DNA from 2 places in the Halorhodospira sp. 9628 genome. Region 1 is predicted to be linked to the other one. Evidence: riboswitches for the same ligand, from Rfam matches in the RefSeq annotation. Region 1 holds a riboswitch; the other holds the start of a gene.
The links. Region 1 has a riboswitch for cobalamin ahead of LRG10_RS10720 (TonB-dependent receptor domain-containing protein). Riboswitches for the same ligand answer to the same signal wherever they lie in the genome.
Positions count from the first base shown of each region.

Region 1 (14,625 bases):
CAGGGGGTCGATGCCGACTACATGGCCGGTTGGATCGGCGGCTATCTGCAGAACCCCAAGCGTGAAGAGCAGCGCGTCAATGACCGCTATGAAGCGGGTTACGCCGACGGCCTGGAGGGTCGTACCGACAACATCGTGGCGTCCAACTGAGGAGCACCGGAGATGGCGGAGTTTGATCAATCCCTCGATGCCACCGGGCTGAATTGCCCGCTGCCTATTCTCAAGGCCAAGAAGACCCTGGCCACCATGAACACCGGCGAGGTGCTCTACGTCATGGCCACCGATCCGGGATCGGTGAAGGACTTCGAGTCCTTCAGCAAGCAGACGGGGCACGAGCTGCTCGAGCAGAAGGAAGAGGACGGGACCTACCACTTCCGGCTCAAGCGCGCTTGAGCCGGCTGCGGGGCCGGCCCCGGTTGGCGGCCCCGCCCCGATCCCACACCCGCAAGCCGGCCATGGAGGCAGCCATGCGCGTCACCCCGCAAGCCGAGGTGGCGGACGACCCCGCTCGTCTTGAGCCTCGGGACCGCCAGGAAGTCCGCTACACCACCTGCTACATGTGCGCTTGCCGCTGCGGTATTCAGGTCACCCTGGAGGACGGCCAGGTTCGCTTCATCCAGGGCAACCCGGATCACCCGGTCAACCGCGGCGTGCTCTGTGCCAAGGGCAACGCCGGCATCATGAAGCAGAACTCCAGGGCGAAACTCCGCCGCCCGCTGCGTCGCAAACCGGGCACGGAGCGCGGTGAGGGCGCCTTCGAGGAGATCTCCTGGGACGAGGCCCTGGATGAGCTCACCGAGCGGCTGCGCCGGATCCGCGCCGAAGACCCGAAGAAGCTCGCCTACTTCACCGGTCGTGATCAGATGCAGGCGCTGACCGGGCTCTGGGCCACGCAGTTCGGCACCATCAACTGGGCGGCCCACGGCGGCTTCTGCTCCGTGAACATGGCCGCTGCGGGGCTCTACACCCTGGGGCACGCCTTCTGGGAGTTCGGTGATCCGGACTTCGAGCGGACCCGCTACTTCCTGCTTTGGGGGACGGCGGAGGATCACGCCTCCAACCCCTTCAAGCTCGGCATCGACACCCTCAAGCGCCGCGGCGGGCGCTTCGTCGCCATCAATCCGGTGCGCACCGGCTACCAGGCCGTCGCCGACGAGTGGGTGCCCATCCGTCCGGGCACGGACGGCATGCTCGCCATGTCGCTGATCCACTGCCTGCTGCGCGACGGGCAGTTCGACCAGGACTATCTCATCCGCTACACCAACGCCCCCTACCTGGTGGTTCAGACCCCGGGGCAGGCCGGGGATGGGCTGTTCCTGCGCGATGAGCAGGGCGCGCCGCTGGTCCGGGATCTGCAGCAGGAGGCGTTCGTCGATGGCACGCAGGCCGGGATTGCGCCGGCGCTCTTCGGTGCCTGGACGGCGCCTGACGGGCGGCCGGTGAAAACGGCCATGACCCTGCTCGCCGAGCGCTACCTGGACGCACAGTACGCCCCGGAGCGGGCCGCCGAGGTCTGCGGCGTGCCGGCGGAGACCATCGAGCGCCTGGCCGCCGAGATGGCCCACGTGGCCTTCCAGGAAACCATCGAGATCGAGTGCGAGTGGACCGACTGGGCTGGACGCCGGCACGACCGGTTCATCGGCCGCCCGGTCTCCATGCACGCCATGCGGGGGGTCTCAGCCCACTCCAACGGCTTCCAGGCGGCCCGTGCGCTGCACCTGCTGCAGCTGCTGCTCGGCTCGGTGGATTGCCCCGGTGGGCATCGGGCCAAGCCCCCGTACCCGAAGCCGATCCCGCCACCGCTGCGTCCCGCCCGGGAGACCGCACCGGATACTCCGCTGGCGGCCTCGCCGCTGGGTTTCCCGGTGGCGCCCGAGGATCTGGTCATCGACGGCGAGGGCCGGCCGCTGCGCATCGACAAGGCGTTCTCCTGGGAGGCGCCGGTCTCGCCCCACGGCAAGATGCACACGGTCATCAGCAACGCCCACGACGGGGATCCGTACCCCATCGACACCCTGATGCTGTTCATGGCCAACATGGCCTGGAATTCCACCATGAACACCACCAGTATCCAGGACATGCTGCGCGCCCGGGACGAATCCGGCGCGTACCGCATCCCCTACCTGGTGGTGGTGGACGCCTTCCACTCCGAGACCGTGCAGTACGCGGATCTGGTGCTCCCGGATACCACCTACTTGGAGCGCCACGACTGCATCTCCATGCTCGACCGGCCGATCTCCACCGCCGAGGGGCCGGCGGACGCCATCCGTCAGCCGATCCTGGAGCCGGAGGGCGAGGCACGTCCTTGGCAGGAGGTGATGATCGAACTCGGCGCCCGCCTGGGGCTGCCGGCGTTCACCAACGAGGACGGCAGTCCGAAGTACAGCGGCTATGAGGACTTCATCGTCCGCTTCGAGAAGGCGCCGGGGGTCGGGTTCCTGGCCGGCTGGCGGGGCGAGGACGGCAGCAAGCCGCTGCGCGGCGAGCCCAACCCCCGGCAGTGGGAGCACTACATCGAGAACGGCGGTTTCTTCCAGTACGAGTTGCCGCTCTCGCATCAGTTCTACAAGTTCGCCAACAAGGGCTACCTGGAGTGGGCCGAGGCGGCCGGGATCAACGGCTCCGCGGAGCCGATGGTCATGAGCGTCTACGCCGAGCCCCTGCAGCGCTTTCGACTCGCCGCCGAGGGGCTCTACGACGGGCCGCAACCCCAGGATGCCGTGGATCGCGAGCGGGTGCGCACCTACTGTGATCCGCTGCCCTTCCACTACGCGCCGCTGGAACAGAGCCGCGTCGAGGGGCAGGGGTATACCTTCCACGCCATCACCCAGCGGCCGATGACCCACTACCACGCCTGGGACAGCCAGAATGCCTGGCTGCGCCAGATCATGGCCGAGAACGTCCTCTACATGAACCGCGCACGCGGCGAGGCCCTGGGCCTTAGCGATGGCGACTGGGTCTGGGTCGAGTCGCACAACGGGCGCATCTGCGTGCCGCTGCAGCTGGTCGAGGGCGTGCAGGCGGATACCGTCTGGACCTGGAATGCGGTGGGCAAGCGCTCCGGGGCCTGGGGGTTGGAGCCCGGCGGGCCGGAGGCCAGCCGGGGGTTCCTCCTCAACCACCTGATCGATGACCGCCTGCCACGCCGGGATGACGAGAAGCCGCTGAGCAACTCCGATCCGATCACCGGGCAGGCGGCCTGGTACGACCTGCAGGTGCGCATCCACAGGGCGGCACCCGGGGAGGGCGGGATCTCGCAACCGCAGTTCACCGATCTGATCCCGCCGCCGGGCGTCGACAACGGGCCGATGAGGCTCATGCGCTACGCAACCCACCAGGCGGTGCGCCTGCACCGCTCCATGCGCGACATTCTGAGCCGGGGGCGTTGATGAGACTGGGACTGGTCATCGATCTCGATACCTGCGTCGGCTGTCACGCCTGCGTGGTGGCGTGCAAGCAGTGGAACACCTCGGGGACGGTCGGTCCGCTGACCGATTACCACCCCTACGGTGGATCCCCCAGCGGGGTCATGCTCAACCGCGTGCGTCATTACGAGGAAGGGACGTACCCGAACAGCAAGACCGTCAACGTGCCGGTCTCCTGCATGCACTGCGATGAGCCGCCCTGCGTGGATGTCTGTCCCACAGGCGCGTCCTACAAGCGTGACGCCGACGGGATCGTGCTGGTCGACGAGGCCAAGTGCATGGGCTGCAACTACTGCGCCTGGGCGTGCCCTTACGGCTGCCGCGAACTCGATCACGCCAGCGGCACCATGAAGAAGTGCACGCTGTGCATCGACCGGATCTACGACGACCGTCTCCCCGAGGCCGAGCGCCAGCCCGCCTGTGTGCTCTCCTGTCCGGCCCGGGCACGGCACTTCGGCGATCTCGACGACCCCGACTCGCGGGTCAGCCAGCTGGTGCGCGAGCGGCGGGGCTTCGTGATGCTCCCCGAGATGGGGTGCCAGCCGGTCAACCACTACCTGCCGGTGCGCCCGCCCGAAGCCAGCCGTCCGCTGCCCGAAACGACCGGTACGTCCCCGGGGCAGGGCACCGATCCGGCCAGCGTCCAGCACTGGCCCAACCGCGTCGTTCACCGCTGAGGGAGGATTCACCCATGCATCCCGCCTGGTCCGTTGTCTTCTTCACGGTGCTCTCCGGTGCCGGCTACGGCTTCGTCGCCCTGTTCGCCCTGACCGATATCCTCGCCCTTGGTGGCGCGGTCGGGCAGCGAGAGCTGCTGGCCGCGGTCGCCATCGGTGCCGTGCTCATCACCATCGGCCTGATGTCGTCCGCCGGTCACCTCGCCAATCCGCGCAATGCCTGGCGTTCTTTCGCTCGCTTCCGGACCTCCTGGCTGTCCCGCGAGGCGGTGCTCGCCGTGCTCTTCTACCCGGTGGCCCTGCTCTACTTCGGGCCCTACTTCCTGCTCGGGCTGGAGCACAACGCCGTGACCCTCGTGTTCGCCGGGCTGACGGCGGTGCTGGCCCTGGCCACGGTCGTGGCGACGGGCATGATCTACGCCTGTGTCCGCGCCATCCGCGAGTGGAGCCAGGGGCTGACCCCGGTAAACTACCTGCTCATCGGTCTGGGGTTGGGCGCCGCCGTGCTCGCCGCCGTGCGCGGTTTCTTCGGCGCCGATCCGGCCCCGGCGGCGGCCATGGGGGTGGCGCTGCTGGCGGTGGCCGCAGTGACCAAGTCGGCCTGGTACCTGTGGAACCGCCGTCCCGGCAGTTCCAGCAAGACGACGGCCTTGGGGCTGAGCGGTGCCCCGGTGCGCCTGGTCGACGCCGGTCACACCGCCGGCAACTTCCTGACCTGGGAGTTCCAGTACCCCCTGCCCGAGGGGCGCGCGCAGGTCTACCGTGGGTTGGCACTGGCCGCAACGTTCGCCTTCCCCATCGCCGCGTTGAGCGCCGTGGCCCTTGGGGCCGGGGCGGTGTGGGCCTACGCGGCGGTGGCGGTGGCGCTGCTCGGCGCGCTCATCGAACGCTGGCTGGTCTTCGCCGAGGCCCGCCACGCGGTGCGTCTCTATTACCACGAGGCGCGGCTGTAAGGCGCGCAAGCCCCGGCGGGGTCTCTGCGCCGCCCCGCCTTAAACCGCCGAGGCCCGGGCCAGCTCGGCCCGGGTCTCGGTTATTGCGCAGGAGGTGGACGGCCGCTTAGGCCTGTTCGGTATCCGCCGGGACGCGACGGCGGACGGGGCGCGGTTCGCTGTTCAGGCAGCCGTGCTCCGGGAAGGCCGGCTCGGCGTTGGGTGAGCTGTGGTACCACCCCAGTTGCGGCTGGAGCGTCACGGTTGGGCCGACGACGATCAGCGCCGGGCCCTGGAGCCGCGCATTGCGCACCTGTCCGGGCAACTCGCCGAGCGGGGCGGTGATCACACGCTGTGCCGGGGTGGTGGCCTGATCGATCACTGCGGCGGGCTGGTCCGGCGGCAGGCCGCCCGACTGAAGCTGGGCGCAGACCGTCTCCAGATGGGTGAGCCCCATGTAGACCACCAGCGTCTCGTCGCGGCGGAACGGGGCCCACTGGGAGAGTTCCAGGGCGCCGTGGCGGCGGTGCCCGGTCAGGAAGCGGCAGCTCTGGGCGTGATCCCGGTGGGTCAGGGGGATGCCGGCGTAGGCCGCAGCACCCTGGGCGGCGCTCACCGCCGGCACCACCTGGAACGGGATGCCGTGCTCGATCAGCCCCTCGATCTCCTCGCCGCCGCGGCCGAAGATGAACGGGTCCCCGCCCTTGAGGCGCAGCACCCGCTTGCCGGCAGCGGCCAACTCGATGAGCTTGTCGTTGATCGCCTCCTGGGGCAGCGTGTGCCGGCCACGGCGCTTGCCGACGGGGATCCGCTCGGCGTCCTTGCGCACCAGGCGCAGCAGCGCGGGCGCCGCCAGGTGGTCGTGGAGCACTACGTCGGCACGCTGCATCAGGCGCAGGGCGCGGAAGGTGAGCAGGTCGGGGTCGCCTGGGCCGGCACCCACCAGGTAGACCTCGCCGCGCCCGTCACTGCGGGCCTGTTCCTGGCGCAGCAGCTCGAGCATTGCCTGTTCGGCCTCCCGCTCCCGACCCGCGAGCATGGACTCCGCCGCCGGGCCTTCGAAGACCTGTTCCCAGAACCGCAGGCGCTGCCGCCCGGTGGGGAGGGCGGCAGCTACGCGCTCCCGCAGGCGGCCAGCAAGGGCGGCCAGCCGCCCGTAGGCGGTGGGCAGCAGGGTCTCCATCTGGCTGCGTACCTGACGGGCCAGCACTGGCGCGGCGCCACCGCTGGTGATCGCCACCTGCAGCGGGGAGCGGTCCACCACCGCCGGGGTGATGTAGCTGCAGTACTCCGGCCGATCGACGGTGTTGACGGGTATGCCCCATTCGCAGCATCGGCGGTAGACCAGCTGGTCGGTGGCCTCGTGGTTGGCGGCGTTGAGCACCAGCGCCGCCCCTTCTTCCATGCCGGGGCGGTAGTCCTCGGCCCGATGGTGGGCCCGGTCGGGATGGCGCTGCAGCAGTTCCTCACAGTCCCCGCCGAGTTCGCGGGCAACCAGAGTGACGGTCGCCCCGCTGTCGAGCAGATCCTCGGCCTTGCGGGCGGCGGTCTCATTGCCGCCGATCACCAGACAGTTGCGGCCGTGGAGCTTGAGGAAGATCGGGTAGTGGTCCATCGCGGGGTCCCCTGCTGGTCTTGGCTGGTGCGCCATCCATCATGACGCGCGCATGTGTCATGCAAATATCTCCAACGGGGTACCGCGGGCCGGGCCGCTATCAGGCGGCCGCGGCCTCACTCAGGGCGCAGACGTTCTTGCCCACCTCCAGGCGCCGGGCCTCTGCTTCGTCGGGCTGGACGAGGCCGATGTTGACCCGCTTGATCTCGATATACGCCTTGGGAAAGTGGGGCAGGCTGCCGAGGATATAGCTGCGGAACGGCTCCGGACCGGCATCCACCTGTCGCAGCCCCGGATTGCTGCGGCGCAGGGGACCGAGTTCGGCGCAGAAACGGCCCCGGGTATCGGCGACGCTGGGGTCGGTGGCGTGGCCGGGCAGGACCACGGTGTCCTCGGGCAGGGCCAGCAGCCGCTGCAGGGAGTCATGGAAGAGCGGCGTCCAAGCCTCGGCGGCGCCGCCCAAGTCGGGGCGGGCGATGGACTCCAGGAAGATGCTGTCCCCCGAGACCAGGTACTGTTCGTCGACTAGGAAAGCCACCATGCCCAGGGTGTGGCCGGGGACGTGCAGGGCGCGCAGCGTGATCGCCCCGACGCGCACCGACTGATCGGCATACAGCGGTGCGAAGTCGATGCGGGCCGGCAGCATGTCCATCGGGTGGATGGCGTCGTAGGGATGCAGGTGGTAGGGGACCCGGTGGCGACGGGCCAGTTCCGGGCCGCCGCTGATGTGGTCGGCGTGGGCGTGGGTGTCGAGGACCTGGGTGATGCGGGCTCCCCGCGCATGGATCAGCTCCTCGTAGACGTCCACGTGGCGATTGGGGTCGATGACAGCGGCCTCACCGTCGCTGATGATCACGTGGCTCAGGTCGCCACGGGCCGGGCGGATCACCTGGTAGACGGTGTAGCGCTCGTGGTTGCCCACTACCCGGTGGTAGTAGAAATCGCCCCAGGCCTCCATGCCGCCCTCCAGGTTCAGAGCCGGGTAGCCGAGTTCGCGCAGGCCGTGGGCCAGGTGCTCCGAGGTGTGCCCCTCGCCGCAGACCGTCAGGATGGTGTGGTCGGTGGGTAACCGGTCGGACAGCTGCGCCCGGATGCCGCGCAGCACGGCCGCGTCCACGTCGTCGGCGTCCTCATCGAGGTCGAGCAGCTCGAAGTAGGGGACGTTGATAGTCGGGGTGTCGTGCGGGCCCTCGACGCGCCAGCGCTCGAACTCGTCGGGGTTGCGCACATCCAGGATGAACAGCCGCTCGGCGCCGAGCAGGTGCTCCCAGGCAACGGCCGGTGTCCAGGCGGTCTTCAGGGTGTCCAGCATGGTTAGCCTCCTCACTCCTTGGGTGCGACAAAATGTCTGATCTTTCACCAAGGATGGAGGCGCAGCGTCGGGGTGCTATATCCCGAAAGAGATAAGAACTGGAACCAATCAGGATTGGTCGATGGGTCAAAAAAACCCCGGGGCCGGCAGGCCCCGGGGTCCGTATCGCCATGAACGGTCGGTGGACCGTTCACGTCCCCGGGCAGCTCTTCAGCTGAAGATGCTCGGGCGCCGACGCCGCTTCTCACCGCTGCTGCTGCTGCGCTCCTCGGTGGCCGTGCTCCGGGTACGCTCCGGGGCACTGCTGCGGGACCGGGAGGAAGAGGTGGTGGAGCGGCTGCGCGTCGGGCGACGGCCGATGGCGGACTCGGAGGAGCGGCTGGAGGAGCCGATGGCCGACTCGGAGGAACCGCTGCTCCGACTGCTGCCGGCGCTGCGGCTGCTGCCGCCACTGCTGCTGCTGGCGGAGCGGTCGCCGGAAGAGCGCTCGGAACGCTCCTGGCTGATCTGGCGGCGGGCCTGGGCCTCACGCTGCTCCTTGGCCTTCATCTCGCTCATGCGTCGTGCGGACTGCTCGACCACGTCCTGGGACAGCAGGCGCTGGTCACCCAGGGACTTGACCAGGTCCTGCGTGCGGCGGGGCGCCAGACGCTGGGAGCTGGTGGCCATGTGCTCGTAGAGGCGACGGTACGCCTTGGTGACCTCGCCCATGATCTGGGCGGTCTGCTCGAAGTGCTGGTCCACCTCGCTGCGGACGTTGCGCACTTCCTCGCGGTTGCGGCGGGCCACGCTCTCGGCGTCGCGGATCTCCTGGGTGTTGGGCGAAGAGGCGCGCCCGACGTAGGCACCCACAGCGGCACCGACCACGGCACCGACGACAAGTAGCAGGATTGGATCAAACGCTTCCATACCGGACCTCCCGATTAGTTCATCGGCTACTTTGTATCAAACGACTGATTGCGCGGAACAGGGTGCGCGCTTACACCGCGAGCCCGGCTGAGACGGCCCCGGCCGAGCGCTCCGGACACCATATACGCAATCGTACAGCGTATCATCCCGCACAGGGTACAGCGTCGCGCGTTGGCGCGGGAGGCCGCATGCACGGGGGGCTTGAAACGGCAGCTCAGATCAGCGGGGCCGGTTGGGCGGTGCTGATGGCGGCGGCGGTGCTGCTGGTCCTCGCCCTGGGGTTGGCCGTCACGGGTGGGTGGGCGCTGCTGCGCGGTCGCCTACTCCGCGGGGTGTCCGTGCTCGCCGCCGGGCTGATCCTGCTCGGCGGGCTGGGAACCGCCGGCGCCCTCGGGCTGGGTTTGCTGGCCTATGAGCGGCTGGAGCAGGAGCGCCCGGTGCTGGCGCTGCGCTTTCAGGAGGTGGCCGGACAGCGCTATGTGGCGCGGCTGATCTACCCGGACGGGCGGCGTGTGACCGTGCCGCTGGCCGGCGATCAGTGGCAGGTGGATGCCCGGGTGCTGCGCTGGAGTGGTTTCGCGACGGTGCTCGGTCTGCAGACCCGCTACCGGCTGGAGCGGATCAGTGGCCGTTACGCCGACCCCGAGGCCGAGCGCACCGCGCTGCGCACGGTGCACCCCCTGGCCCCGCCGCAGCGGGGTATCGACCCCTGGTTGCTGGGTCAGCGCCACGGCGATCGTCTCCCCTGGGTGGACGCCACCTACGGCAGCGCCACCTACCTGCCCATGGCCGACGGCGCCGAGTATCGGGTGGCGGTTACCCGCGGTGGCCTGATCGCGCGGCCGACCAATGCCGAGGCCGAGGCAGCGGCCCGCCGCTGGTAGGTCTCAGTGCCGTGCCCAGCCGGCCCGGCCCACGGGCTGGCCGCGGCGATCGAAGATCAGCACCTCCACCTCGCTGGTTGCCGGATCCACCAGGGCCAGGGCGGTGCGCTGCGCCTCCCGCGCCACCGCGTCGCCCAGCGGGAGATCAGCGGCCTGCGCGAGGTCAAAGGCCTCGGCGACCGTGTTGGCGGTGGCGATGCCCTCCTGGCAGGCGGCATCCGCGCCGAGTTGTGCAGCGGTCTCGGCCAGCGCCGTCAGATCGGCCTGCCCGCGGCGCGAATGCACATCGAGAAAGCCCTGGGCGAGCTTGGTGATCTTGGCCATGCCGCCGGCGATGGTGATCCGCGGTACCGGGTGCCGGCGCAGGTACTTGACCATCCCGCCCACGAAATCGCCCATGTCGATCAGCGCCTCGTCCGGGAGCCCGTGGTAGGCCTGCACCGCCTGCTCCGAGGTGCGTCCGGTGCTCCCGGCCACATGCCCGAGCCCGGCGGCCCGGGCCACGTCGATGCCGCGCTGGATGGCGTCGATCCAGGCGGCGCAGGAGAAGGGCACCAGCACCCCGGTGGTGCCGAGCACCGACAGTCCGCCCTCGATCCCCAATCGCGGGTTGAGGGTCTGCGCCGCCAGGCGTTCCCCGTCTTCGATGGCGACCTCCAGGGTGACGTCGGCCGGCACCGACAGCGCGGCCGCCGCCTCGCGGATACCCTGCTCGATGTAGCCCCGCGGACCGGGGTTGATCGCCGGCTCGCCGGCGGCGACGGGCAGACCGCTGCGGCGCACGGTGCCCACGCCGGGGCCGGCGCGCAGCCGCACCCCGCCGCCCGGTGCGCCGGGGCGTGCGGTCACCGAGACCAGGGCGCCGTGGGTGACGTCCGGGTCGTCGCCGGCGTCCTTGATGACACCGGCCCGCGCCCAGCCGTCGCCGCAGGCCTGAGCAGCCAGGGCGAAGGCCGGGTTGCGCTCCCGCGGCAGCCGGACGGTGACCGGATCGGGGAAGGCGCCGCTGACCAGCCCCGAGAAGGCCGCCCGCGCCGCGGCGGCGGCGCAGGCGCCGGTGGTCCAGCCGCGGCGCAGGGCGGTGCCGGCGGAGGTCTCAGTGAAGCACTCGGGATCTTGCGCCATGCGCTGATCCTAACCCAGGCGAGGGTCAGCCGCCGCCGGGCGTCGTCTCCGCAACCACGCCAGCGCCTGCTCGACCTCGGTGGCCACCTCCGCCTCCGGCGGGTCCGGCGGGCGCTCGACCATCACGATGCGGACTCCGCAGTCCCGGGCCGCATCGAGTTTGCTGCGAGTGGCGGCCCCGCCGGCGTTCTTGGTGACCAGGGTGTCGATGCCGTGCTCGCGGAGCAGGCGGCACTCGTCGGCGTAGTGGAACGGCCCGCGCTGGAAGAGGATCCGGGCCCCAGGGGGCATCCGCTCCGGTGGCTCCAGGCAGCGGATCCAGTAGTGGTGGTGGGGTGCGGCGCAGAAGGCCGGGACCTCCTGATTGCCGATGGTCAGCAGCACCCGGCCCGGCTGCGGACCCAGCGCCTCGGCGGCAGCGGCCATGTCGGCCACCCGGTGCCACTGCTCGCCCGGCCCCGGTTGCCACGCTGGCCGGCGCACTGCCAGCAGGGCTGTCCCCGTCTGCCGGGCGGCCGCCGCCGCGTTGGCCGATATGCCGGCGGCGAAGGGGTGGGTGGCATCGACCAGGCAGTGCACACCGTGCTGGCGCAGGTACCCGGCCAGTCCGGCAACGCCCCCGAATCCGCCGCGATGGACCGGCAAGCGGGGCAGGCGGGGGCGGCGGGTTACCCCGGCCACCGAATAGACCGCGGCGATGCCGGGCTCCTGCTCCAGCGCCTGGCCCAGTGCCAGCGCCTCGCCGGTACCGCCAAGGAGCAGGACACGCAGCGGCTCAGGCGCCATGGCGGGCCGGGGCAGCGGTCTGTGCCAGTCGGTGGCGGTGCATCACGTCTCCTTTGGACGTCGGGGTGCGGCGGTTTGACGGCGGGGCCCAGGCTGCCTAGAGTACCAAGCTCCTCAGGTGCCCCGCGCGAGCAGCGGCGGGGTGAAACGGGAAGACCGGTTCAGCCGCACCTAGCGGCGAGTCCGGCGCTGCCCCCGCAACGGTAGGTGGGGGGCGGATCACAAAGCCACTGCAAGGCGCCGTCGTTCGGCGGCGGGCCCTGCGGGAAGGCGATTCGCCCGGGGTCACCGACCCCACCCACGAGCCCGGAGACCGGCCTGAGGGAACCCAGGTGCCGCGGGAGGCGGCAGACCGGGGCAGGCCACCGTTTGCCGGGCGCAAGCGCGATCCCTTCCCCATCCCTGTTCCTCCCTGCGGTGGAATCAAACCGACGCGCGTGCGGGTGGCGCGCGGAAGGGAGGAAAATATGTCCAGAAACGCGAGCGCTGGAGTCGCTGCCGGTTTGGCCGCTGCAGTTGGATGTTCGTCGGTTGTCGCTGGTGATGCCAGTGTATCTGAGCGTTCACTTACGCCTTTGGTGGTTACGCCCTCGCGATCCGCGGAGGCGCCACAGCAGTCAAGGGCTTCCGTAACGGTCATTGACCGCGAACAGATCGAGCGTAGTCAAGCGCAAGATCTTCCCGCGCTTCTCCGTCGTGCTCCCGGCGTGAACGTCAGTCAGCAAGGTGGTCTCGGTAAACAGACTCGCATTTCGATGCGTGGCACGGGAACGTCGCAGAGCCTTCTTCTGATAGACGGTGTTCGAGCGGGGTCCGCGACCACGGGAGAGGCCGACCTTCAGCATATTCCTCTGAGCCAGATCGAACGCGTTGAGGTGGTGCGTGGGCCACGATCGGCCCTTTACGGGTCCGACGCCATTGGCGGTGTTATCCAAGTGTTTACTCGAGACGTGACGGAGGAGCCGAGTGGCTCTGCCGGCGTTCGAATTGGCTCTGAGCGCACGCGTGAAGTGAGGGGTTCTGTATCGGGAGGGGATGCGACTAACCGATATCGCTTATCCGCCAGTTCGCTCCGCACCCGAGGCTTCGACTCACAAGTTCCGGTTGATGCCTCGAAGACTTTCGAACCCGACGATGACGGCTATCGGCAGGACTCTCTCGCCATGCGTTGGAGTCGCACTCTTACAGACGACGCTGTGGTCGATTTGGATGTGTCACGTACCGAAGGGGAGACCGAGTACGACGGCACGCCGAATCAGACGGATTTCTTGGACCAACTGTTGTCCGTAACCGCGCGGGTCGGCATAGCAGACGATGTTGATACGACGGTAAGGGTCTCGGAACTCCGGGATGAGCGCACGCAGTTTGACGATGGCCAGCCGTATAGTCAGTTCGATACACGTCGCCGCGAGGTGTCTTGGCAGACCGATGTCTCGCTTGCTCCCCGTCACGACCTGATCCTTGGGTTCGATTGGCGACGTGAGGACGTGGATACGGATGATCCCCTGACCCAGGATCGCCGCACGAACCGGGGGCTCTTCGCGCAATATGCGGGCGAAGAGGGGCCGTGGGGGTGGTCGTTGGGTCTGCGCGAAGATGAGGACGAGGCGTTCGGCCGTCATGTGACCGGCGATATCTCCGCAGGGCTTGATATCGGCGACGTCACAACCGTTTATGCCAGTTACGGTACGGCTTTTAAGGCGCCGACGTTTAATGATCTCTATTGGCCGGAGTCCCAATGGCAAGCGGGAAACCCTGATCTCGATCCCGAAGAGTCGGAAACCTATGAGGTCGGTCTTCAGCAATGGTTCGACCATGCCTACTGGGCCATTTCTTTATTCCATACGGACATTGACGACCAGATCGATTGGGATACAGCGGCTCAACCCATGCGTCCGGAAAACGTGGCCGAGGTGCGCCTGCGAGGGGCGGAGTTGGAAGCGGGCTACCGATCTTCGGATTGGACCGTGCTCGGGGCATTAACGGCCCTGGATGCCGAAGACCGTGAAACGGGGGAGCGCCGGGATCGTCAACCGCCGTTCAGTGGTTCACTGGAGGTCGATCGCCATCTTGGCGCTTGGAGTCTCGGCGGCGCCGTTGAGGCGGCGAGTTATCGCTATGACGGAGGGGGAGAAAAGCGGCTCTCCGGCTACGGGGTCTTCGATCTTCGCGTTGCCTATCGTCCTGTTGATGGTTGGGTTGTCCGAGGCAAGGTCGAGAATGTCGGGGATAAGGAGTGGTATCCGGCCTGGAATGGCTTCTCAGACCCCGAGACATACTATGCAGCGCCCGGTCGGCGTTATTTCGTGTCGGCGGAGTACGCATTCTGAAACCTAGTTTTTGATAGGCGCGCTGGAGCTTCGTTGGGTGCTCCAGTGGCGCGGGAGAGGCAATAATGGGAAACCGACTTTCCAAGATCGCCACCTGCACCGGTGATGAGGGCCGCACGGGCCTCGGTGACGGGTCGCGGGTGGACAAGGACAGCCACCGCGTCGAGGCCTTCGGCGAGGTGGATGAGCTCAACAGCTTCCTGGGGCGCCTGCTGGCCCACGAGCTGCCCGAGGACGTGGCCCCGGTGCTGGCACAGGTCCAGCACGAGCTCTTCGACCTGGGCGCCGAGCTGGCCGTGCCCGGCCACAAGGCGTTCCCCGAGGGGGCCGTGGATCGCCTGGATGCGGCGCTGTCCTACTTCAATGACTCGCTGCCGTATCTCAAGGAGTTCATCCTCCCCGGTGGCGGCCGGGCCACGGCGGATTGCCACGTCGCCCGGGCGGTTTGCCGGCGTGCGGAACGCAAGGTCGTGGCCCTGAGCCACCACGAGGCGGTGCGGCCCGAGTCCATGGCCTACCTCAACCGCCTCTCCGACCTGCTCTTCGTCGTCGCCCGGGTCCTCTCCCGCTACGAGAACGGCGGCGAGGTGCTCTGGCGCCCGGCCGGTCAGCGGGCGGCGGATGAGAGCG
Region 1 is NZ_JAJNRF010000011.1:19,093-33,717, reverse strand. Features, by position in the region: gene LRG10_RS10775 (hypothetical protein) at 1-150, shown strand, start outside; gene LRG10_RS10770 (sulfurtransferase TusA family protein) at 163-393, shown strand; gene LRG10_RS10765 (molybdopterin oxidoreductase family protein) at 468-3,389, shown strand; gene LRG10_RS10760 (4Fe-4S dicluster domain-containing protein) at 3,389-4,102, shown strand; gene LRG10_RS10755 (DmsC/YnfH family molybdoenzyme membrane anchor subunit) at 4,117-5,055, shown strand; gene cysG (siroheme synthase CysG) at 5,162-6,649, opposite strand; gene LRG10_RS10745 (MBL fold metallo-hydrolase) at 6,750-7,961, opposite strand; gene LRG10_RS10740 (ZapG family protein) at 8,172-8,870, opposite strand; gene LRG10_RS10735 (hypothetical protein) at 9,059-9,754, shown strand; gene LRG10_RS10730 (cobalt-precorrin-5B (C(1))-methyltransferase) at 9,758-10,879, opposite strand; gene LRG10_RS10725 (cobalt-precorrin-6A reductase) at 10,889-11,665, opposite strand; cobalamin riboswitch at 11,765-12,002, shown strand; gene LRG10_RS10720 (TonB-dependent receptor domain-containing protein) at 12,133-13,995, shown strand; gene LRG10_RS10715 (cob(I)yrinic acid a,c-diamide adenosyltransferase) at 14,061-14,625, shown strand, end outside.

Region 2 (14,625 bases), on a different contig from region 1:
TGCTCTTCCAGGTCCCTGCGCTGGGCGTCGTCGAGTGGTGCACTCTGGCGATCAAGGCCATCCTGCGTCTCGAGCATACCGATGTTCGCCGAGAGGGCGGCGAGGACGATGGAACGCCGCTCGCTGTCCGGGATGTCCAACTGGCTGCCAACGACATCGCAAAGGATCGCCTGGCGGATCGGGTGGCGGATCGAGTAGGCGAACGCCTCATCGAGGTGGGCAGCCCCGATGGCCGCATCGGCGTCGCGCTCGACCAGGTCGCCGATACGGCTGGCGAGGTGGTCGAGGCGACGCAGGAAGCGGTCGTTATCCTCGCCCAGCCACTTGAAGGTCTCCTGCAGCGCGCGGGAGATCTGATAGATCAGGTCGAAGGGGTTGCGGAAAGCGGCCAAGGCGAGCTCGCGCCGCCGCGAGACCCCGCCGGTCTCTTGACGCCAGGCGGCCACGTGGTAGGGCGTCCGGCCGATCTGCAGGAGCCGCTCCAGCTGCTCGCGGGAGCGCAGAATCGAGCCGCGCCGCAGCAGTAGGTGCCCGTAGGCGTCCTCGATGTCGTAGGGCACGGGCTTTCCGAGCGCCAGGTCGTCGGCTTGAACGGTGGCCCGCTTGGTGGGGATGGCCCGCTGGTTCATGGTCTCAGGCTCGTTGTCCGGCTCCGACCATTCTACCAGCCTATGCGTGGGTATACGCCCGCGGAACGAACCGGCCCTGGGCGGGGCTGTGCGAGACTCCATGGAGGAACGGTGTTTTTGGAGGCGTTGATTCTTGTCGTCATGCTGGGGGGCATGCTGCTGATCGTCGGCTACACGGTGGTCACGGGCATCTCGCCGCTGCCCTCCACACGTCTGGGGCAGGAGTTGGTGATTGCTGCGCTACCGGCCGAGCTCGAGGGAACGGTGATCGAGGCTGGCTCTGGATGGGGCGGGCTGGCCCGGGCGGTGGGGCGACGGTGCCCGCGGGCCCGGGTGATCGGGTACGAGCTCTCGCCGCTGCCGTGGTTGTTCGCCTGCCTGCTGCAGTGGATCCGGCCGGTGCCCAATGTCGAATTCCGGCGCCGCGACCTGCGCCAGGTGTCCTTCCGTGATGCCCGTGCGGTGGTTTGCTATCTGCACCTTGAGGCGATTCGCGAGCTCGAGCCGCGATGGCGCCGGGAGTTGCCCGCCGGGGCGCTGGTGGTGAGCAACACGTTCCGCATCCCGGGCTGGCAACCGTGCGCCGTGCACCGGCCGCCCGTGCGCCTGGACGCCCCGGTCTATCTCTACCGGATTCCGCGGGCCTGTCGCGCTCGTTTGGACGTGTGCGGCTAGCTCAGCGGTGGCCGTGGCGCTGTCTGATCGCCTCGATCTCGGCGCCCCGGCGCAGGAAAGCCTCCACGCACTCCCCGCACAGCTTGCCCGCCTTTGCCTCGGCTCGCAGGGTCTCGGCAGCCTCGGCGAAACCCCAAGGCCGTTTGTAGGGACGCTCGCTGGTCAGGGCGTCGAAGACGTCGGCGACGGCCACAATGCGCCCCTCCAGCGGGATCTGCTCGCCGCTTGCACCGGTCGGATACCCGCTGCCGTCAAGGCGCTCGTGGTGGTAGGCGACGATGTTGCGCATGATGGCCGCCCGCCGGTCCTCGCTCAGCCCCAGCTCCTCGGTCATCGCCAGCACCATGGCCACGCCGCGGCTGACGTGCTCGCGCATCTGCGCGAACTCCTCGTCGGTGAGCCGGCCGGGCTTGAGCAGGATGCCGTCGGGGACGGCTATCTTGCCCACGTCATGCACCGGGGCGAACTGATAGACCATCTCGATGTATTCGTCGCCGAGACCGTGAGCTGCGGCCAGCTCCAGAGCGATCAGTCGGCTGTACTCCGCCATCCGGGCGAGGTGGCCACCGGTCTCGTCGTCCCGCGCACGGCCGAAGGCCATGGCCGTGCGCGCCGCGCCGCGCAGGGTCTGCGTGGTGCGGATGGAGGTGATGGCGAGCAAGCGGGCCAGGTCGATGTAAGGCGCCAGCCGCTCGACGACGGCCTCCGAGAAGTAGCCCGGCCGCCGGGAGTTGAGGAACAGGAAGCCGAAGAAATTCTCGTCGTGCTGCAGCGGCAGGATCATCCCGGCGCGCAACCCGCTCTCGCGGATGCTGACGGTGTGCGGTTTCGGGCTGGGGTGTTCCCGGTAGTCGTCGATGATGCGCACCTGCGGCGCCTCGGCCAGGGCGCGCAGGGTGGGGGCCTCGCCTAGCCGGGTCTCGTAGTGATCCAGGGGGCTGGGAGCATCGCCGCCGGCGCCGTAGGTCTTGAGACGGTTGGCGTCCGGTTCGTAGATGGCGACGGCGATGCGGTGGATTGCGCCGCCGGGCAGCGCTTGGTTGATATGGCAGCGCAGGCGTTCAAAGCGCTCGCTAAGGCGCAGGTGCGGTTCCTGGTCGCTCAGCGGCAGGGTATCCAGCGCGTCGGTGACTATGTCACCCGCCTGGGGGCAGGGTGAATTCGCGTCTGTGCCCATGACATCTCCGTCGGGGGGTCGGGAGGGGTCGCGGGCGTCCATACCCTTCTTTGATACGGCGCAATTGTGCCATAAAGTTCGAGGTTGTGGCCATCGGCCCGGCTGGGCGCCCGATCGGGCCGCGTTGACAGCTGCCCCGAGCCGGCCGTAGAGTCCAGCCTCCCCAGGTGACCTGGCAGTTACCATCGCTGCCGGGGCCGTTCCCCGCCGCGTGGTCCGCCCGACAGCGCCGGGGACGGTCGGGAAGTCGGTGCGCACTGCGGCCCGGGCGGGCGCAGGCAAGGCCGACGCTGTCCCCGCAACGGTAGGCGAGAGTGGGCGCTGCATCGCCACTGCATCCACGGTGTCCCTGGCACCCGGTGCGGGAAGGCGCGGCGCCCGGGGTTCGACCCCGCTCGCGAGCCCGGAGACCGGTCTGGGGGTCGCAGCCACACGGCGGGGAACCGTGCGTGGCGGTGACGGTAGCTTCAGCCGCGCCCTGTCCCAGCGCCACGGCGTGCCCGTTTCCGACCCGCTCCCCGCATGGCGTACTGGATCCAGTGACTGGAGGAGCCATGCACCGCAATCCATGCATCGCCCTCGTGGCCGGGGTCGGCCTTATCCTCGGCGGGTGTGGGGATGCCCTCGACGATGATCCGGATGGAGGGGGTGTCCGGGAAACCCGTGAGGTTGAGGATATGCTCGGCCGCAGCGTGGAGGTCCCGGAATCGGCCGAGCGGATCGCCACGGTCAATGTCGACGCCTTCCGCATGGCGCTCCACCTGGGGGTTGAGGAGCGCCTGGTGGGCATCCCGAGCGATATGTACGGCTCGCGTTTCTCCGAGGCGAAGCCCATCGAGGTCGAGGCCTTCGGGCGCCTTGACGAGGTGGCCATGGTCGGCGGCGGCCAGCCCGGTTCGGAGTTCAGTGCCGAGCGGGTGCTCGCCACGGAGCCGGATCTGTTTATCTACTGGGCCTTCAGCCGCGGTGATGACGATCAGGCGATGGCCGAACAGGCAGAACGCTACGAGCAACAGCTGGGCGTGCCGGTGGTGGCGCTGAACACCCTGGGCCGGGAGCGGGCGTCGCAGGAGGCCGTCGAGGAGCAGATCGAACAGGCCTACCGGCTCCTCGGCGAAGTGTCCGGTCGCGAGGAGCGGGCCGAAGAGCTGCTCGATTTCTACCACGCCACGGTCTCCGCCGTGCAGCAGCGGGTCGCTGGCGAGCAGCCGCCTCGGGTCTATCTGGCCCACCGGCGCAATCTCTACAACCACGTCTCCTTCTACTTCCCCGTCGAGCTGCTCGGTGCCGAGATGGTCACTGCCGGCCGTGCCGGCGACGATGGCGAGGTCAGTGCCGAGGAGCTGCTGAGCTGGGATCCCCAGCATATCCTCCTCCACACACCGTCCCGAGCGAGTCGCGTGGAACGCGCCGAGGTGCTCGACGATGAGCGCTTGTCCGGTGTAGCAGCCATCGAGGCGGAGCGTATCCACCGCTTCAAGGGCACCTACATGGGCTGGGACCTGGCGACGGGGTTGATCGATCTGGTGCACATGGCTCGCGTCCTCTACCCGGAGGCCATGGCAGGCGTCGATCTCCGCGACCGCGGCGAGGAGATTCTGGAGGTCTTCTACGGCGACCCCGGTCTCTACGACCGGCTCATGGAGCTCAGCAGCCTCGAGGATGGCTGAGTTGACCGTCGGCACCCCCGTCCGGCCGGCGCCACCGCGGGGCCTCATTGACGACTACACGCGCGCGATCCGGGCCAAGACGCTGGTGCTGCTCGGCCTGGCGGCAGCCCTGGTGGCTACGGCGGGCTTTGGCTTGGCGCTGGGCCCGATGGGCATCCCGCTGAGCGAGGTGGTGCAGGCGCTGGTGGCTCGCCCGCTCGGGGCGTCGTGGGTCAGCGCGCAGACCGAGAACGTGGTCTGGAACATCCGCCTGCCGCGCCTGGCTACCGCGATGGTGGCCGGCATGGGGCTGGCGCTCGGTGGCGTCATCCTGCAGAGCCTGCTGCGCAATCCTATGGCTTCGCCGTTCACCCTGGGGATCGCCTCGGGAGCCTCGCTGGGGGCGGCGCTGGCGATCATTTTCGGCTTCTCGGCCTTCGGTGTTTACGGCATCGTCGGCAACGCCTTCCTCTTCGCCATGGCGGTGTCCCTGCTCATCCTGCTCATCGGGCAGTGGAAGGGGGCGACGCCGATGAGCCTGATCCTCGCCGGCATCGCTCTGATGTACTTCTTCGGGGCGACCACGACGCTGCTGATCTACTTCGCTGATGCCGACGCCACCCGAGAGGTCATGTTCTGGAGCGTGGGCAGCCTCAGCCGCGCCGACTGGGAGAGCTTCGTATTCATCAGTGCGGCGCTGGTGGCGACTCTGCCGGTCTTCCTCTGGAAAAGCGGCGATCTGAACCGGTTGCTGCTCGGTGACGAGACCGCCACCAGCTTGGGGATCGCGGTCGGTCCGCTGCGCATCGGCCTGATGTTCCTGGTCGCCCTGTTGGTCGCGGTCACCGTGGCGTTCACCGGCGGGATCGGCTTCCTCGGTCTGGTGGCGCCGCACCTAGCGCGGCTTTTGATCGGCTCGGATCACCGCTTCCTGATCCCGGCCACTGCCCTGATTGGCGCCCTGCTGCTGACGCTGGCGGATCTGGTATCGCTGCACGCCTTCGAATCGGTGGTGTTGCCCGTGGGTGTGGTCACGGCGTTCATCGGTTCGCCGCTGTTCATCTATCTGATCCTGCGCCGCCGCGAGACGGGAGGGGGGGCGTGACGGCGACCGGGATCGAACTGCTCGGCGTGCGCTACGCCTATCGGCGCACCGAGGTGCTTCGCGGTGTCGACGCACGCGTGGAAGCCGGCGAGGTGGTCGCCCTGATCGGGCCCAACGGCTCTGGCAAGAGCACGCTGCTCAAGTGCATCACCGGCATCCTGCGTCCGCGCCACGGGACCCTCACCATCGCCGGTGAGCCGGTGCAGGGGCAGCGGCAGGCGCGCATCGCCCGCCGGCTCTCCTACGTGGCGCAGACCGCCGATGCCGTCTACCCGCTGACCGTGCTCGAAAGTGTACTGCTCGGTCTGCGTCGGGCGAGCTGGCGGCACGATCCGGCGGACCTCGCCCGCGCCGAGGCTGTGCTCAAGCGTCTGGGTATGGCGGATTTGGCGCAGGCGCCGCTGACCGAGATCAGCGGCGGGCAGCGGCAAAAAGCGGCCATCGCCCGGGCGCTGGTCCGGCAGACGCCGTTCCTGCTGCTCGACGAGCCAACCAACCATCTGGACATGAAGCACAAGCGCGATGCCATCGAGATCCTGACCGCGTGCGCCCGGGAACAGGGGCAGGGCGTGCTGGTCGTGCTCCACGATATCAACATCGCCGTGCAACTGGCTGACCGCATCGTGCTGCTGCGCGATGGCCGGGTCATGGCCGACGGACCGCCGCAGGCGGTGATCGACACGCCGACCATCCGTGCCGCCTATGACGTGGATGTCCGCGTTGTCGAGCACCAGCAGGCGCCCTTCGTGGTCGGCTACCGATTGCAGCAGAGAGGGGGTGTGCATGACGGGTGAGGTCTGGTTCGTGGGGGCGGGGCCCGGGGCGGCCGATCTGATCACGGTCCGCGGGCGGGATCGTGTCGCGGCGGCGGACGCCGTGCTCTACGCCGGCTCGCTGGTACCCGCCGGGGTGCTGGAATGGGCGCCGCCCCACTGTGAGGTCGCCGACTCCAAGGGCATGACCCTGGAGGAGATCCAGGGCTGGCTGCTCGAGCGCGCCCGGGCCGGACGCCGCGTGGTGCGGTTGCAGCCCGGCGATCCGGGGCTCTACGGCGCTTTCGTGGAGATCGTGCGTCCGCTGGATGCGGCTGGCATCCCGGTCCACCTGGTCCCGGGGGTGACCTCGGCGATGGCTGCCGCGGCGGCCGCCGGCGAGAGCCTGACCCTGCCCGAGGGGACTCAGACCGTGATCTTCACCCGGGTGGAGGGGCGTACCCCCATGCCGGCCGGCGAGCAGCTCGCCGACCTGGCCCGCCACGGCAGCACCCTGTGCATCTATCTCTCGATCACCCTGCTGGAGCGCCTGGCGGACGCCCTCTGCCGGGGTGGCTGGGAAGAGGATGCCCCGGTGGTGGTGGTCCACCGCGCCTCCTGGCCCGGGGTGGAGCAGGTGCTGCGCACCTGCATCCGCGATCTCGCCGAAGACTGCCGCGCCGCCGGGCTCAATAGCCAGACGATGATCCTGGTTGGACCGGCGCTGGGGGCGCGGCAGGCGGCGCCGGCGGCGCGCTCGCGGCTCTACGATCCGGACTTCGCGCACCGTTTCCGCCGCCCTGAAAGCTGAGGACGTTTCTGAATGAGTGATTGTATCCTTCTGATCGGGCATGGATCACGCCAAGAGGACGGCAATGAGGAGATCCGCCGGTTCGCCGGGATGCTGGCCGAGCGCTATCCGGACTGGCGACTGGAGACCTGCTTCATCGAGTTCGCCGATCCGCTGCTTAGCGAGGGCCTGGATCGCGCCGCGGCCCGTGCCGAGCGCGTCATTGCCGTGCCGCTGATCCTCAATGCCGCCGGGCACGTGAAACTCGAGGTGCCCGAGCAGGTCGATGCGGCTCGAGAGCGGCACCCCGGCGTCGATTTCCGCCTGGCACGCCACCTGGGAGTCAGTGAATCGTCGCTGGGTCTGGTCGAGCGGCGTCTGCGCGATGCCATGCAGGCCCTGCACGTCCCCGATCCGCGGACCACCGGCGTCATCCTGCTCGGTCGGGGGTCCTCGGACCGCACCGCCAACGGGGAGCTCGCGCGGTTGGGGCGGTGGCTCTACGAGGGTGGCGAGCATGACCTGGTCGATATCGCCTTCACTGGCGTGACGCACCCGCGCCTGGAGGCGGTGGTGCAGCGCCACCACCTGCTGGGCGCGACGCAACAGGTGATCCTGCCGTACTACCTGTTCACCGGACGGTTGATCGAGCGCATCGAGCAACAGGTGGAGCGGCTGCGCATCCAGTATCCCCGGACGGTCTTCGCCCTGGCGGATTATCTCGGTTTCGAGCCGGAAGTCTTCGATCTGATCGCCCACCGGGTGGAGGAGGCGCGGACCGGGCAGGCCATGCTCGAGTGCGACGGCTGTCCGCACCGGGCCGCGGCCGGTCATCACCACCATCATCACCACCACTGAGGGTGCCGCAATGTCCCGTGAGCCGTCCGTGACCGAGCAGCAGACCGCCTCCGGGCGGCGTATCGAGGAGTGCTCCTTCGCCCGTGTTGATGCCGAGGCCGGAGATCGCAGCGCCTACGACACCGCACAGTGGCCGGTAGTCCGGCGCATGATCCACGCCACGGCGGATTTTGATTTCAACGGTGTGACCCGCTTCCATCCCCAGGCGGTGGCAGCCGGGGTGGCGGCGATCCGCTCCGGGGCGCCGGTGTTCGTCGATGTCGAGATGATCCGGGTCGGCCTCTCGGCGGCACGCCTGCGCTATTTCGGGGTCGAGGCCCACTGCTTGATGAACGACCCGCAAGCGGCGGAGCGTGCCGAGCGCGCCGGGACGACACGGGCCGAGCAGGCCGTCGCCCTGGCCGCCGAGCAGGGGCGGCTCGACGGCGCCATGGTCGCCGTGGGCAACGCCCCGACCGCCCTGCGGGCGATCCTCGCGCGCATCGAGCGTGGCGAGGTGGCGCCGCGACTGCTGATCGCCATGCCGGTGGGATTTGTCGCCGCCGCCGAGTCCAGCGACGAGGCTATGGCGCAACAGCGGGTGCCGTGGATTGCCACGGCCGGGCGCAAGGGCGGGACGCCGGCGGTGGTGGCCTGCCTCCACGCCCTGCTTGGCCTGGCCGGGGAGGCCGGCGCGTGAGCCCCGTGTGCACCATCGTCGGCGTGCTGGATGACGGCCCCGAAGCGCTGGCGCCTGCTGCCCGCGATGCGATCGCCGGGGCGGATCTGCTCATCGGCGGGCGGCGCGTTCTCGAAACCTGTGCGCCCCTGGCCCCCGGGGCGGAGCGCCGGGATCTGACCGGCAGCGTGGCGCAAGTTCCGGCCTGGATCGAGGCCGCGGCGGCGCAGCGGCGGCACGTGGTGGTTCTTGCCAGTGGCGACCCGCTCTGCCACGGCATTGGCGAGCGCGTCACCGCGAGCCTCGGTGCCGCGCGCTGCCGGGTACTGCCGGCCCCGTCGCTGGTTCAGCTGGCCTGTGCCCGGCTCGGTTGGCCGGTGGCGCAGACCGCCATCGCCTCGGTGCACGGCCGCGCGGCCGATGACTGGTCGGCGCAGGCGGCGTCGCCCGAGCACCCGATGAGCGGGGTGCTGCGTGCCCTGGATGATCACGAGCGCGTGGCGGTCTACACCACCGGTGAGAATGGCGCCGACTGGCTGGCCCGGCAGCTGCAGGCGGTCGGCTACAGCGATGAAGAACTGGAGGTGGCCGTAGTGGCGCGCATCGGGCGGGAGGATGAACAGCTCCATCCGCCGGCGCCGCTCGGCAGCGCTGCGGCGCACCGGTATGCGCAGCCCCATGTGGCGCTGGTGCGGCGCCGTACGGCGGCACTGGCCTGGCCATTCGCCGGGGCCGATGCATCGTTTGCCCAGCGTCGCCCGCAGCGCGGCCTGATCACCAAGCGGGAGGTCCGGGCGGTTGCCCTGGCCAGTCTGGCGCTGACCGCCGAGAGCCGGGTCTGGGATATCGGGACCGGTTCCGGGGCGGTGGCCCTCGAGGCCGCGAGGCTCTGCCCGCGGGGGCATGTCTGGGCCATGGAGCGCCGCCTCGAGGATCTCGCCATCGCCGAGGAGAATCGGCGCCGGCGTCGGGCGGGGAATGTCACGCTCCATCACGGCCGGGCTCCGCAGGGGCTGGAACAATGGCCGGATCCGGACGCGGTGTTCATCGGTGGCTCCGGCGGAGCACTGGGCACGTTGATCGACCACTGCCTGGAGCGACTGCGTCCGGGCGGGCGGCTGGTGATCAACGTGGTGACCCTGGAGAATCTCCAACAGGCCATGGCCCGGCTCGATGCCGCCGCGGCCCAGGGGACCGTGCAGTGGGAGGCGGTGCAGCTGCAGGCCAGCCGCAGTGGTGAGCTGGCCGGGATGCGCACTTTCCGCGCGGAGAACCCGGTCTGGGTACTCACGGCGAACAAGACGGAGACAGCATGACGACAGCCTCGGGAAGGTTGATCGGGGTTTCGCTGGGCCCCGGGGATCCCGGATGGATCACGCGCCGGGCCTGGCAGGTCCTGCAGGGAGATGCGCGCTGGGCGTATCCGGTGCGGGCCCAAGGGCAGCGCAGCTACGCGCTGGATATCGTCGAGCGCGGCGGGCTGGTGGCACCGGACGATGCCATGCCCCTGGTCTTCCCGATGACCCACGACCCGGGGACGCTGGCGCTGCACTGGGGGCGGGCGGCGACGACCGTGGCCACGACCCTGGCGCAGGGGCGGGATGTGGCCTTCCTGGTCGAGGGCGATGCCTCGACCTACGCCACCTTCGGGCACCTGGCCCGTACCGTGCTCGCCGAGGAGCCCGGTGCCGGAGTGGAGACCATCCCGGGGGTGGCCTCCTTCCTGGCGGCCCCGGCGCGCGTCGGCTGGCCGTTGGCCAGCCAGGGCGACGCGCTGGCGGTGCTCCCGGGGGGGTACGGGATGGAGACCGTGGAACGACTGTTGCCGGAGGTGGATACGCTGGTGCTGCTCAAGGTCAAGCCCTTGCTCGACCCGCTGGTCGAGCTGCTCGAGCGGCGCGGGTTGAGCGACGCCAGCGTCTTCGTCGAGCGCGTCGGCACCCCGCAGGAGCGGGTGGTTACGGAGATCACCGGGCTGCGCGGCGAGACGGTTCATTACCTCTCGCTGCTGATGGTCTGCAAGGGCCGCTCCGGCGCGCCCTCCGGAGGAGGCGAGGGCGTTTGAGCGAGGCGGGTGCAGGGCTGTTGCTGGTGGTGGTCAGCCGTGGCGGTGCCGCCGGTGCGGCGCGCCTGGCGGTGCTCTGGCCCGGGGCGGAAATCCTGGTCACCGAGCGGGTCGCGCCACTGCTGGCCGACCACGGCGAGCGCTGCACGCCGGTGGCATCCGGGGCACTCGCGGAGGCCCTGGGGGAGCGTCTCCGCTCCCCCCTCGAACAGGTTATCTGCTTCGCCTCGGTGGGTGCCTGTGTGCGCCTGCTCGCCCCGTATCTGGTCGATAAGACCCGTGACCCCGGGGTGGTCAGCGTGGATGATTCGGCGCATTTCGCGGTGGCGGTGCTCGGCGGCCACCTGGGCGGGGCCAATGCCTGGGCGCAGCGCGTCGCCCGGGAACTCGGCGCCACTCCCGTGGTGACCACGGCCTCGGACCGACGCGGGTTGCCTGCGGTGGACCTGCTCGGCCGGGAGCAGGGCTGGCGGGTGGTGGCGTCCACTGCAGCCCTACGTCGGGCCGCGGCGGCGCTGCTTCACGGTGAGCCGGTCGCGCTGATCGAGGAGGCCGACACCTGGCGCCCGGCAACCCCACCACCGGCGAACCTGTACCGCTTCACCAAGTCCGATGCCCTGGACCCGGGGGCCTACAGTGCCGTGCTCTGGGTCCGCGACGAGGCGCCGTCCGCCGATTGGCAGGCACGCCTGGGCGATCGGCTGGTACGCTACCGAACCGCGCGCCGGGGTCCGTAATGCCGCGTGTGGTGTTGGGGATTGGCTGTGACCGCGGTGCGGCGGAGGAGACGGTGGCCGCGGCGGTGGCCGCGGCACTGGCCGAGGCTGGGCTGTGCAACGCGGACGTGGTTGCGGTGGCGAGTATCGACCTCAAGCGCGATGAACCGGCGCTGCACGCCCTGGCGCGGGCCCACGGCTGGCCCCTGGTTTTCTATCCGGCGACGCAACTGGCCGCGATCCCGGTGCCGCACCCCTCTGAGGTGGTGCGCCGGCACACCGGGACGCCGGCGGTCGCCGAAGCGGCGGCGCTGTGCCGGGCCGATGCCGACAGCGCCGATCTGATCATCGAGAAACGCCGCTGGCGGGGCGGCGACGGACGCAACGCCACGGTATCGATAGCGAGGCTGAACGCATGACAGGCGATGTTCCCCCTCCGGGGCAGATCCTTCTGGTGGGGATCGGCCCGGGTGACCCGGCGCACATGACTGCGCGGGCCCGAGAGGCGATCGCCGAGGCCGAGGTGGTCATCGGTTACCAGACGTACCTCAAGCTGATCCCGGAGCTGCTGGAAGGTAAGACAGTGATCGGCAAGGCCATGACCGAGGAGCTTGACCGGGTCGAGGCAGCCTGGCAAGCGGCCCGGGCCGGGCAGGTGGTGGCCCTGGTCTCTTCCGGCGATCCCGGGGTCTACGGCATGGCAGGGCCGACCTACGAGTTCCTGCTTCAACAGGGCTGGCAGGGGGGCGCCGGGGAGGTTCAGGTGGAGGTGGTGCCGGGGACCTCGGCGCTGTCCTCCTGCGCTGCCCTGGTCGGTGCCCCCCTGACCCACGATTTCTGCACCATTTCGCTCTCGGACCTGCTCACGCCCTGGCCGGTGATCGCGCGCAGGCTGGAGGCCGCCGGGCGCGGTGACTTCGTCACCGTCCTCTACAATCCGGCGAGCAAACGCCGCCAGGCGCACATCGCCCGGGCGCAGGAGATCCTGCTGCGCTATCGCGATCCGAAGACTCCGGTGGCGGTGGTCCGCTCGGCCTACCGCGAGCGCCAGCAGGTCCAGCACCTGCCCCTAGAGCAGCTCCACCAGGCCGAGCCGAGTATGCTCAGCACGGTGATCATCGGCAACCGCTCGACCCGGTTCGAGCACGGCCGGATGGTGACCCCGCGGGGCTACACCGCCAAGTACGCTGAGGCTGGCACGCCCGTGCCCGGTGAGCAGCGCGGGCAATCGCTGAGTCTGGGGCTGGAGGGCTGGCCGGTGGTCCTGCGTCAGTGGTTGCGCGAGCAGCAGACGCCAAGCCTGGAGGCCGCGGCGGCGCATTTCGACGTCGGTTGGGCCGAGGCGTTGGCCGCCGTTGCGGACGACGTGGCGGAGCCGGATACGCCGTTCATGACCAGCCGGATCGAGGTGACGGACCTGCCGCGTCACCTGGAGGAGTGCCGCGAGTGGCCGCGGATCCGGGCCGTCGTGCGCGGGCCGGCCGGAACGCGCATGGTTTGTTCGGTGGCTGGTGCGGGGCTCTACTACGACGGTGAGACGCTGGTCCTCGGTGCCGGAGGCGGCCGGGTCGAACTCGACTGGCAGCGCGTGGCCGCGGCCTGGGCGCTGGCCGGTACCTGCCAGCTCTGCAGCCTGGAGCTGGTGGATGAACGCGGTCGGGGCCTGCTTTCGCTGCAGCGTGTTACCGGCAGGAACCCGGCCGGGGACGCATCGGGGCGTGCGGGCTGAGTCTATGCACCACTATCCGATCTTCCTCAAGCTTGACGGGTGTCGCTGCCTGGTGGTCGGCGGCGGCGAAGCCGCGGCCCGACGCGCCGGTGATCTGCTGCGGGCCGGCGCCCGCGTGGAGCTGATCGCGCCGGAGCTGGGTGCGCCGTGTGAGCGCCTGCTGGAGAACGCTACCGGCGAACTCCACCACCGCGCCGAGGGGTTCGCCCCGGGCATGGAAGAAGGCGCAGCACTGGTGGTGGGGGCCACCGGGGACGAGGCCACCGACCGCACCATCTATCACGCCTGCCGCGTCCGGGGGATCCCGGTCAATGTAGCCGGACGCCCTTCATTGAGCACCTACATAACACCTGTGCAGGTCGATCGTTCGCCCCTGCAACTGGCGGTCTCTAGCGGCGGCGCCGCCCCCGTGCTGGCTCGACAGATCGCCAGCCGGCTGGAGACCCTGCTGCCGGCGGCCTACGGTCGGCTGGCGCGCCTGGCTGGCCGGATGCGCGAGCGGGTGCGTGTGGCCTTGCCGGACAAGGACTGGCGGTTGCGGTTCTGGGAGCAGATCTTTGATGGTGCCGCCGCGGAATCGGTGCTTGCCGGTCGCGAGGCCGAGGGGGAGGCCGAGCTGTTGCGGCTGCTCGAGGAGGAGCGGGCGCGGCCGGCCCCGCGTGGGGAGGTCTTTCTGGTCGGGGCTGGCCCCGGGGATCCCGATCTGCTGACCTTCCGCGCGCTGCGGCTCATGCAGCGGGCGGACGTGGTGCTCTACGACCGCCTGGCGGCGCCGGCCCTGCTGGATCTCGTGCGCAAGGAGGCCGAGCGGATCCCGGTGGGCAAACGACGGGGGCGGCATACGCTGCCACAAGAGCGGATCAACGAACGGCTGATCGATCTGGCCCGCTCCGGCAAGCGGGTGCTCCGGCTCAAGGGCGGTGATCCGTTCCTCTTCGGCCGCGGCGGTGAGGAGATCGAGGGCCTGATCGAGCACGACATCCCCTTCCAGGTGGTGCCGGGCATCAGTGCTGCCCAGGGGGCGGCGAGTTACGCCGGCATCCCACTGACCCATCGGGACTACGCCCAGACCTGCCGCCTGCTCACCGGCCACCGGCGTGCCGGGCACCCGCAGATGAGGGCCCACGCGCCCTATCGCGAGGACGAAACGCTGATCATCTACATGGGCCTGGTCAACCTCGAGGCGGTTTGCGAACAACTACGCGAATGTGGGCTCCCGCCCGAGCATCCGGCCGCTGTGGTCGCCCAGGCGACGACACCGCAGCAGCGGGTGGTTCTGGGCAATCTCCGGACGCTGGCACAGCGGGTCCGCTCCGAGCGGCTAGAGAGTCCAGCGTTGGTGGTGGTCGGGCCGACGGTGCAGCTGCATCCGCGCCTGGGCTGGTACCGCGGCGAGGCCGAGGAGCGCGATGCGGCGGCGAGTATCGACCCCTGCTGGACGGGCGGGCTGAACGGCTAATCCGGTGAGGACCTCATGAGCGAGGAGGAGCAAGATTTGGCTCTGCCCATCGACCCGCTGCGTCCGTCGTTCACCCGGGCGCTGGAGCAGGGCCACTGCGTGGTGGCGGCCGCAACCGGCTCCGGCAAGTCCACTCGGCTGCCGGTCTGGGCGGCGGAGGCCGGCGGTCCGGTGCTGGTCGTCCAGCCCCGCCGCGTGGCGGCGACCAGCCTGGCCGATTTCGTGGCCGCACAAATGGCGACGGAATCGGGAGAGCGCGTGGGCTATGCCGTCCGCCTGGAGCGCCGCTACTCGCAGCGGACCCGCATCCTGTTCGTTACCCCCGGCGTGGCCCTGCGCTGGCGGGCCGAGGGGCGGCTGGCC
Region 2 is NZ_JAJNRF010000003.1:260,545-275,169, reverse strand. Features, by position in the region: gene LRG10_RS05515 (HD-GYP domain-containing protein) at 1-629, opposite strand, end outside; gene LRG10_RS05510 (trans-aconitate 2-methyltransferase) at 747-1,304, shown strand; gene LRG10_RS05505 (HD-GYP domain-containing protein) at 1,306-2,481, opposite strand; cobalamin riboswitch at 2,721-2,894, shown strand; gene LRG10_RS05500 (ABC transporter substrate-binding protein) at 3,036-4,151, shown strand; gene LRG10_RS05495 (iron ABC transporter permease) at 4,144-5,235, shown strand; gene LRG10_RS05490 (ABC transporter ATP-binding protein) at 5,232-6,029, shown strand; gene cobM (precorrin-4 C(11)-methyltransferase) at 6,019-6,798, shown strand; gene LRG10_RS05480 (sirohydrochlorin chelatase) at 6,811-7,635, shown strand; gene LRG10_RS05475 (precorrin-8X methylmutase) at 7,646-8,314, shown strand; gene cbiE (precorrin-6y C5,15-methyltransferase (decarboxylating) subunit CbiE) at 8,311-9,609, shown strand; gene cobI (precorrin-2 C(20)-methyltransferase) at 9,606-10,358, shown strand; gene LRG10_RS05460 (cobalamin biosynthesis central domain-containing protein) at 10,355-11,095, shown strand; gene LRG10_RS05455 (cobalamin biosynthesis protein) at 11,095-11,493, shown strand; gene cobJ (precorrin-3B C(17)-methyltransferase) at 11,490-12,803, shown strand; gene cysG (siroheme synthase CysG) at 12,808-14,262, shown strand; gene LRG10_RS05440 (helicase-related protein) at 14,278-14,625, shown strand, end outside.
Region 2: linked by a shared signal. The riboswitch ahead of LRG10_RS05500 (ABC transporter substrate-binding protein) and the one ahead of LRG10_RS10720 (TonB-dependent receptor domain-containing protein) in region 1 are both predicted to bind cobalamin.